Regions from separate parts of the Micromonospora sp. NPDC049497 genome, predicted to be linked through region 2. Evidence: riboswitches for the same ligand, from Rfam matches in the RefSeq annotation. Region 2 holds a riboswitch; each other region holds the start of a gene.

Region 1 (2,192 bases), on a different contig from region 2:
GACGTGCTCGGCATCGGCATGGCCCTGGCCGCGATCACCGCCACCCGGCGGAGCACCTCCGACCCGCAGCGCACCTTCGGCCTGTACCGGCTGGAGGTGCTGGCCGCCCTGGCCAACGCCGTGCTGCTCTCCGGCGTGGCGGTCTACGTGGTGGTCGAGGCGGTACGCCGGTTCGGCGACCCCCCGGAGGTGTCCGCCGGCCCGATGCTGGTGGTGGCCGTGCTCGGCCTGCTCGCGAACCTCGTCGCCTTCGGCCTGCTGCGCCCCGGCGCCAAGGAGAACATCAACCTTCAGGGGGCGTACCTGGAGGTCCTCGGCGACCTGCTCGGCTCACTCGGGGTGATCGGGGCGGCCCTGCTGATCTCCGTCACCGACTGGTGGTGGGCCGACCCGCTGGTCGCGGTCGCGATCGGTGTGTTCATCCTGCCCCGCACGTGGCGACTGGGCCGGGCCGCGCTGCGAATCCTGGTCCAGGCCGCCCCGGAGCACCTCCAGGTCACCGCCGTGCACGACCGGCTGGCCGCCGTGCCCGGCGTCGCCGAGGTGCACGACCTCCACGTCTGGACCCTCACGTCGGGCATGGACGTGGCCTCGGCGCACCTCACCACGACCCCCGACGCCGAGGTCGGCGCCGTGCTGACGGCGGCCCGGACGGCGTTGCGGGAGGACTTCCGGATCGACCACGCCACGTTGCAGATCGAGCCCGGGGCGACTCCCGGGGCCTGCGGGACAGTCGAGTGGTGTTGAGCATCTCCTTAATTCAGAGTGTGTAAAGTGCGCTTATGCCGGTTTTGTCGGTAAGGACGTGCGCACCATGCGTCACCACCGCTGCAAGCGTCCCACCAGCACCGGTAGGCTCTGATCCGGCCTCCGCCAGGCGGCACCCACCGGTGCCGGCGGTGGCCGCCGCCTAATCGCCTGCCACGGCGAACCGGGGAACCGCGTTCCTGGGGTGCATCCGCGTCAGCGGTAGGGATCTTCCGTCCCGAACCCGTCAGCTAACCCGGTCGGCGGCTGACGGAAGGACACCTGCATGCCAACACCCGTACGACGACGCGCCGCCCGGACAGCGGCCCTGATCGCCGCGACGCTCGCCGTCGCCCTGGGCGGCACACCGGTCCCCGCCGGCGCCGCCCCCGCCCCGACCGCCGCCCTCGCCGCCCCCGGGGACGATGTGGAGGGCGGCACCCCCGCCCTGCGGGCCCAGCTCGAAGCGGCCAGCAAGGGCTACCTCGACGCCAAGCGGGCCCTGGACACCTCACTCCGGCGGCAGCAGCAGCTCGCCGCCGAGGTGAAGAAGAACGAGACCGAGCTGGCCGAGCGCAGCCAGCAGGTCGGGGACCTCGCCGGTCTCGCGTACCGCACCGGTCGGCTCAGCGCCGCTTCCGCCCTGCTCAACAGCAGCTCCCCGGACGGCTTCATGGACCGCGCCGCCGCGCTGGACCAGGTCGCCGCCAACGAGGACCGGGCGCTGCGCCAGCTCCAGGAGGCCCGCGACAAGGCCGCCCAGGCCAAGCTGGCCGTGGAGGTCGAGATCCGGGAGCAGACCAAGCAGCAGACGGTGATGGCCAAGCGCAAGCAGCAGGCGGAGAAGGCCCTCACCGTGGCGAACGAGCGGGCGTCCAGCCCGCCGACCAGCAGCGGCAGCCGCACCGCCAGCGCGACGGCGAAGCCGGCACCGCGCAACCCCGACGGCTCCTGGCCGACCGAGTCGTGCAGCGTGAACGACCCGACCCCGGCGGACGGCTGCATCACGCCGCGCACCCTGCACGCGCTCAACCAGGCCAAGGCGGCCGGCTTCACCCGGTACGTCTCCTGTTACCGGCCCGGCGGCTCGGGTGAGCACCCGAAGGGTCGCGCCTGCGACTTCGCCGCCCAGCAGGACGGTTTCGGTGGCGACGCCAGCGGTGGGGACCGGACGTACGGCAACAACCTCGCCGCGTTCTACGTCAACAACGCGGACCGGCTCGCCGTGCTCTACGTGATCTGGTACCGGCAGATCTGGCTGCCCAGCAGCGGGTGGAAGTCGTACAGCGGGGCCAACGGCGACCCCTCCAGCGACCACACCAACCACGTGCACCTGTCGGTCTACTGACCGGCGCCGACGGCCCCCGGTGGACGCCTCGCGGCAGCCCACCGGGGGCCGTCGCGTACGCCCACCGGACGGTCGCTCAGGTCGACGGCGGGCGCTG
Region 2 (2,192 bases):
CCCACTGGCGGGGTGACCTGTCCGCCCGCCAGCTCAGTGACGTCTTCGGCCACCGGCACGGCTGGAACCCGCGCCGGCACCCCGTGGAGCAGGAGGTGGTGCTGGCTCGGGCGGTACGGGACGGGAAGCTGGCCGCGTACCGGGCCGCAGCCGGGCGGGAACAGGCCGCGTGGCGGGACGCCGAGGTGGCCGCCGAGGCGGCGCGTACGCTCGCCGCCGAGGCGTACGCGGCGGCGGCCCGGTTGCGTCCGGGGCGGGTGCCGGCGGCCCGGGAGGTGGCGCCGGCGCCACGGCCGGTGGCCGCCGCGCGGTGGCGGCCGGCCCGCGTGGGCTGAGCAGCGGCCTGCGTTCCGCGCTCCGGCGCTCCGGCGCGATTTTGTCCCGCTTTTTCGGTGAGGCCGGTCACACGTTTCCGGAACGGGGCATCCGACTCAGCCCGGTCGATTGCTCCCGGCGGTTCGGGGGCGATCACGCACGCTCGTCCCGTTGTCCCCTTCAGGGGTGTTCCCGCGACCCCCGTCCCATTGAGTCTCGTCAGTGCATAACTGCCGTAAAATTGCTGACGCAAAACAGGTTTACGCAGGTGGGAGCGGCTTGGCAGGGCGGTGACCGGCCAGTAGTGTCGGCGCGTCCGGTGCGGTTCCCGATCGCAAGGAGCGACGCCGCGCCGACCCGCTCAATCGTGATGATCACGAACCGGGGACCCAGTGCACGTTGGGGTGAATCCGCGGGCCCACGGCCCGCGGTAGGGCGTACTTCCCGCCCGAATCCGTCAGCTAACCCGGTAGGCGGCACCGGAAGGAGTTGCACTCGTGCAGCACGCACCCACCCCCTGGTTGTTCCGCCGTCTCCACGGCGCCGCGGTGTCCGTGCTCGCCCGGCCGGTGGCCGCGAGCTGACCCACCGCGCTGCCCGGTAGTCCCGGGCGCCCTCTCCAGAAGTGGTCCACCGCCGCGCCGACGTCGTCCGCGCGGAGGGCCCGTCGCTGTCCTGCGCGGCGGGGACCCGGTGTGCCGCTCGCCCCCGAGCCCGTGGAGGAACACGTGAAGCACCACCTCAAGCGACAGCTCCGACGACTGGCCTCCGAGCGCCCGTACCAGGTGGCCGCCGCGTCGGCCGCCGCGCTCGTCCTGGCCTCCGGCGGCGCCCTGTTGACCGGCGGCGACGACGCCCCGGCCGCCGCGCAGACCCCGGTCGGCGTGGCGGAGCTGCGCGGCGACACCACCGTCGCGTCGCGCGGCGAGGCCCGGACCGCCGCGGCCCCGTCCAGCGCCGCTCCGGCCAGTGCGGCTCCGGCGTCCCCGAGCGCCGCCGCCAGCACCGCCGCGCCGAACCCGGATCTGACCCGCAAGCCGGAGCCGCCGAAGGCGCCGACGCGCAAGATCCTGAAGTACGACTACGAGGCGCAGACCACCTACTTCAACTGCGGTCCGGCCGCCGTCCGGAACGCCCTGAGCGCCACCGGCATCGCCCGCACCCAGGACCAGCTCGCCGGCCCGCTCGGCACCACCGAGATGGGCACGAACTCGGCCGAGGACACCACCCGCGTCCTCAACGCCGTCGTCAAGGGCGACCCGTACCGCACCCGGATGATCCCGGGCGGCGCGGCCACCCCGGCGCAGATGGACCGGCTCCAGGCCGACGTGGTCGCCGCCATCGCCGACGGCCGTGGCGTCGTGGTCAACGTGGCGGGCACCGCCACCGACACCGAGGGCGGCTGGCACTCGTTCCCCGGCGGCCACTACATCGCCGTGGTCGGCTACTCCGACGACGGCCGCCTCGTGCGCATCGCCGACTCGGCCGACCCGGCGACCCCGGCGTACTGGATGACCGCCATCGACCTGGCGAACTGGGCCGCCACCCGCGGATACTCCGCCTGACCGACGCGCTCCACCGCGGGCGTCGACCTCCGAGCAGGGGGTCGGCGCCCGTTGTCGTACCGGCGTCGCGGCTCTCGCCCGGGCGGTCCGGCCGGTGGCAGACTGCGCGCATGGTCGATGAATCGGGTGACCGGGACGGGCGTCCCGTCCTGCTGCTTCTGCACGGCATGGGCGCCACCGGGGAGGTGTGGCTGCCCTCGGCGCCGCTGCTGGAACGCCGCTGGGCGGGGCGCTGGCTGGCACCGGACCTCGCCGGTCACGGCTGGTCGCCGCCGCTGCCGGCGTACTCGTTCACGGGGCTGGCCGACCGGC
Region 3 (2,192 bases), on a different contig from region 2:
CGAAGGGCCGCCCCCGGTCGGGGCGGCCCTTCGACACGCTGTCCGGGTCGCCGTCAGAGCAGCGACACGTGGACGTGGTCGGTGTGGTTCGAGGGACCGCTGTACGACTTCCACCCGGTCGCCGGGAACCAGATCTGTCGGTTCCAGATGACGTAGTAGATGCCGAGCCGGTCGGCGTTCCGGACCAGGAAGGCGGTCAGGTTGTTGCCGTACATCCGGGTGTCGTTGTTGTACCAGGACCGGAAGCCGCTGTTCTGGAGCGACCAGTCGCAGGCGCGGCCCTTGGGATGCTCGTACGGCCCACCGGACCGGTAGCAGCCGACGAACCGGGTGAATTTGGCCCGCCTGACCTCCTTGTACATGTGCAGCGTCCGGGGCGTGACGCAGCCGGAGGTCGTGGGGTCGGGCTGGCTGCACGACTCGGGCCGCCAGTCGCCGTCCGCCGTCCGGCCCGGTGCGACCCGGGCGACCGGTGACGTGGCGTTCACCAGTCCGCCGGTGAGGCCGGTGCCACCGACCAGGTCGAGGGCCTTCTCGGCCGCGGCCCGATCCCGGTTGATGTTGTTCCTCAGGCGCTGCTGGTCCCGGACCTCGGTGTCGACCGCCAGCTTCGCCTGTTGCACGCGGGCCTTGGCCGCGTTGACCTCGGCGAGCTGCTTGGCGTTGACCATGTTCAGCTCGTCCAGGGCGCCCGCGCGCTGCACGAAGGAGTCCGGGGTCCGGGCCTCCAGCAGCATCGACACGGCGCCGATCCGTCCGCTCCGGTACGACTGGGCCGCGATCTCGTTGACCTGCGGCGCGAGCGCGTTCAGCTCGCGCTGGAGCCGGCTGACCTCCAGCTCCAGCTCCTGTTGGCGCTTCTGCGACTTCTTCAGGGCCGCCTCGGCCTTCACGAAGTCGCGGTTCTTGGCCTCGATGACGTCGTTGAGCAACGTCGGCTGGCTGTCGTGGCCCGAGGGCTTCGGGGGTGCCGGTGCGGCGGACGCCGGGAGGGGCCCGACGAACACGGCCAGCGCGGCGAGCACGGCCACCACAGGTGTCAACCAGCGGCGTAGGGGTGCCGTCACAGTGTTCCCTTCCGTCGACCGCCGACCGGGTTAGCTGACGGGTTCGGGGCGGAAGTGGCCCCTACCGCATTCGCGGATTCACCCCAGGTACCTGGGTCCCCGGTTCGCCTCGCGGCGATTGGGCGGCGGCACCGCAGGCGCCGCTGCGCGCCTTCGGCGGTGACCGGCAGCGAGGTTACCCGACAGTCGTCCTGGGGATCTACGTCTGGTAGCCGACCAAACGAGCTATTTCGAAGCCAAAGTCGATGACCAGTGACGCGACTATCAGGCGGGTGGGGCCGCGTGATCACGCTACGCAGTTTCACCATGCGGTGTCCGTGCTCCTGTCTCGGTCGGGCCACCTGCCGGGGGTGGCGGGGGAGGTGTCCGTCGCGCGGGGGGCGCTCAGCGCCTCCAGCGCCTCCGCCCGTACCGCCGCCCGGGGGAGCGGCGGGTCGGGCGGTGTGTCGCCGGCGGTGGCCGTACCGCCCCGCCGGCCGGCCGTGGTGACCACGGCCGCCAGCGCGGTGGTGAGCGGCACCGCGGCGATCAGACCCAGGGTGGCGACCGCGCTGCGGACGATCTCCTGGGCCAGGAACTCACTGGTGAGGATCTGGGTCACCGCCCGCGAGTCGGCGGTGAGCAGGAGCAGCACGGGCAGGGAGGCGCCCGCGTACGCCAGCACGATCGTGTTCACCGTGGAGGCGATGTGCGCGCGGCCGACCCGGGTCGCCGCCCGGTAGAGCTGCAACCGGGTCAGCCCGGGGTTGGCGTGCGCCAGTTCGGTGACCGTGGCGGCCTGGGTGACCGTGACGTCGTCGAGCACGCCGAGCGAGCCGATGATGATGCCGGCCAGCAGCAGCCCGTGCAGGTCGACGTCGGCCTGGTACATCGACAGCGTGGTGGCGTCCTCGCTGCCGTACCCGGTCAGATGGGTGGCGGCGGTGGCGAGCGTGCCGAGCACGCCGGTCAGCACCAGGCTGCCGAGCGTCCCGAGCACCGCCACGGACGTCTGCGCGGTCACCCCGTGGGTCAGGTACAGCACCACGAACATGATCAACGCGGCGCCGACGACCGCGACGAGCAGCGGCGACTGCCCGGCGCTGATCCCGGGCAGCACGAAGGTGAGCAGGATGGCGAAGCTCG
Region 4 (2,192 bases), on a different contig from region 2:
AGCAGGTGGAAGAAGGACCGGTACGCCTCGTCCAGCCCGCGGCTCGGGCTCACTCCGACGAGCAGCACCCCCAGCGGCTGGTCCGCCTCGGCGGACGGCAGGGGCAGGGCCAGGGCCGAACCGACCGGGTCCCCCCAGGGGCCGCCGGCAAGGGTGAGCCGGTCGGCGACGCCGGTGACCTCGGTGGCCGTGCCCGCCGCCCCCTCCCGCAGGCCCCAGGCCCGCCCCTCGCCCGTCGGCACGCTCTCCGGAAGCGCCGCGGCCACCACGTCCCCGCCGACGCACGCCGCCCGCCGCAGCACGCCGCCGTCACGCAGGTAGATCGCGGCGAACGGGACGTCCAGCGCGTACCCGCCGACGGCCTCGGCCAGCCGGTGACAGGTGCCGGCCACGTCCACGGTGCGTCCGTCCCCGCCAACCGTCAGGTCCCGCAGCAGACGCAGCCGGCGCTCGCCGACCACCTGCTCGGTCACCTCGCTGCACACGGTGAGCACCCCGACCGTACGGCCGTCGTCGTCGCGGGCGGGCGCGTGCGAGACGCTGAAGTACGCCTCCTCGCGGTAGCCGGAGCGGTCGAGCAGCAGTTGGAGGGCCGGCACCCAGCTGGCCACCCCGGTCGTCATCGCCTCGTCGATCAGCGGGGCCAGCACGTCCCAGCCCTCGGCGAGGGTGACCCGCACGTCGCCACCGAGGGCGCTGGGGTGTTTGTCCCCGATCAGTGCCGAGTAGGCGTCGTTGTAGAGCTGGGTGAACTCCGTTCCCCACAGCAGCAGCATCGGGTACCGGGACGACAGCACCATCCGCACGGCGGCGCGCAGGCTCTGGGGCCAGCGCTCGACCGGGCCGAGGGGCGTCGAGGACCAGTCGAGCCGTGCCATCAGCCGTCCGGTGTCCCCACCGCCTACGAAGAGGTCACCCACCCGTTGCGTCACCCTCGACCGAGTCCCATCGCAGCCCCGTTCCGGGGCCCACCACCCCTTGCTGGCGTTAGCTGCCCACATCCTGGCACCTGGGCACGCTCGCGAATCCGCCGCCACCCCGGAGATCGTCTGTACCCACACGCACCCGTCTCCACACCACCTGTGGTCCCCGCCACAGGTCACCATCGGGGAAAGCTGGCGCGACCACAGGTGCGGACGGGGCGCAAGTCGGCGGCCGGTGCTCCCGCGCTGCGCGGTGAGGAAGTTCACGAGAAGTGGGCAATCGACGCGAAGCGCCCCTAACGTCGAGCGTGTTCGCGACGCGAACACCACGGTCGGTAACGCCTAATCCTGCCGCCGGCCGTCGGAACCCGTCACCCAGGCACGGAGCGGGGGACCCACACGTTCCTCGGTGCACGTCACCTCGGGGTGAAGCCGCCCTCGGCGGCCGGGCTCCTCGGCCCGAACCCGACAGCTGACCTCGCAGGCGTGGAGGACACATCGATGGCATCTGACTACCAGGCCCGGCACCGTCGCACCGCCCGTCGTACCGCCGTCGGCACCCTCGCCGTCGGCGCCGTGGCCGGCGCGGTCGCGATCTTCGGCCCGGCCGCGCCGGCACAGGCCGACAGCGTCAACTGGGACGCGATCGCCCAGTGCGAGTCCAGCGGCAACTGGAGCATCAACACCGGCAACGGCTACTACGGCGGCCTGCAGTTCGCCCAGAGCACCTGGGAGGGCTACGGCGGCCTCAGGTACGCCAAGCGGGCCGACCTGGCCAGCCGCGGCGAGCAGATCGCGGTGGCCGAGCGGGTGCTCGACGGCCAGGGCATCGGCGCCTGGCCGACCTGCGGCAAGCGGGGCGGCTCCACCAAGGCGTACACCCCGAAGAAGACCGAGCGGTCCTCGGAGACGAAGCGCGACTCCGGCACGACGAAGCGCGACTCCGGCAACGAGCGCTCGACGCGGAACACCACACCGTCGGGCAGCGGCGAGACCCACGTGGTCGAGCCGGGCGACACCCTCGCCAAGATCGCCACCTCGCACGGCGTCGACGGTGGCTGGCGTGCGCTGTACGAGCGCAACGAGCGCGTCGTCGGCGGCGACCCGGGCCTGATCTTCCCGGGTCAGCGGCTCAGTCTCTGACGCGTACCCCATTCACGACGCCCGGCCGGCACCACCGGCCGGGCGTCGTCGCATCGCCGTCCGCGACGGCTCGTATCCTTTCCGCGAACCTTCTCGTGGTCGTCGAGCATGAAAGGACACGGTGTG

The links. Region 2 has a riboswitch for cyclic di-AMP ahead of ACIBR0_RS20945 (C39 family peptidase). Riboswitches for the same ligand answer to the same signal wherever they lie in the genome.
Region 1: it holds a riboswitch for cyclic di-AMP, as region 2 does, so the genes downstream of both, ACIBR0_RS04000 (coiled-coil domain-containing protein) here and ACIBR0_RS20945 (C39 family peptidase) in region 2, are expected to answer to the same signal.
Region 3: it holds a riboswitch for cyclic di-AMP, as region 2 does, so the genes downstream of both, ACIBR0_RS23065 (coiled-coil domain-containing protein) here and ACIBR0_RS20945 (C39 family peptidase) in region 2, are expected to answer to the same signal.
Region 4: it holds a riboswitch for cyclic di-AMP, as region 2 does, so the genes downstream of both, ACIBR0_RS17565 (transglycosylase family protein) here and ACIBR0_RS20945 (C39 family peptidase) in region 2, are expected to answer to the same signal.

Annotation. Positions count from the first base shown of each region.
Region 1 is NZ_JBITMC010000002.1:161,920-164,111, reverse strand. It holds gene ACIBR0_RS04005 (cation diffusion facilitator family transporter) at 1-747, shown strand, start outside; cyclic di-AMP (ydaO/yuaA leader) riboswitch at 898-1,029, shown strand; gene ACIBR0_RS04000 (coiled-coil domain-containing protein) at 1,034-2,095, shown strand; gene ACIBR0_RS03995 (SRPBCC family protein) at 2,172-2,192, opposite strand, start outside.
Region 2 is NZ_JBITMC010000015.1:145,592-147,783, reverse strand. It holds gene ACIBR0_RS20950 (hypothetical protein) at 1-335, shown strand, start outside; cyclic di-AMP (ydaO/yuaA leader) riboswitch at 664-806, shown strand; gene ACIBR0_RS20945 (C39 family peptidase) at 1,032-1,880, shown strand; gene ACIBR0_RS20940 (alpha/beta fold hydrolase) at 1,991-2,192, shown strand, end outside.
Region 3 is NZ_JBITMC010000019.1:19,236-21,427, forward strand. It holds gene ACIBR0_RS23065 (coiled-coil domain-containing protein) at 54-1,067, opposite strand; cyclic di-AMP (ydaO/yuaA leader) riboswitch at 1,072-1,202, opposite strand; gene ACIBR0_RS23070 (YibE/F family protein) at 1,369-2,192, opposite strand, start outside.
Region 4 is NZ_JBITMC010000012.1:2,487-4,678, forward strand. It holds gene ACIBR0_RS17560 (ATP-binding protein) at 1-920, opposite strand, end outside; cyclic di-AMP (ydaO/yuaA leader) riboswitch at 1,253-1,425, shown strand; gene ACIBR0_RS17565 (transglycosylase family protein) at 1,425-2,066, shown strand; gene htpG (molecular chaperone HtpG) at 2,175-2,192, shown strand, end outside.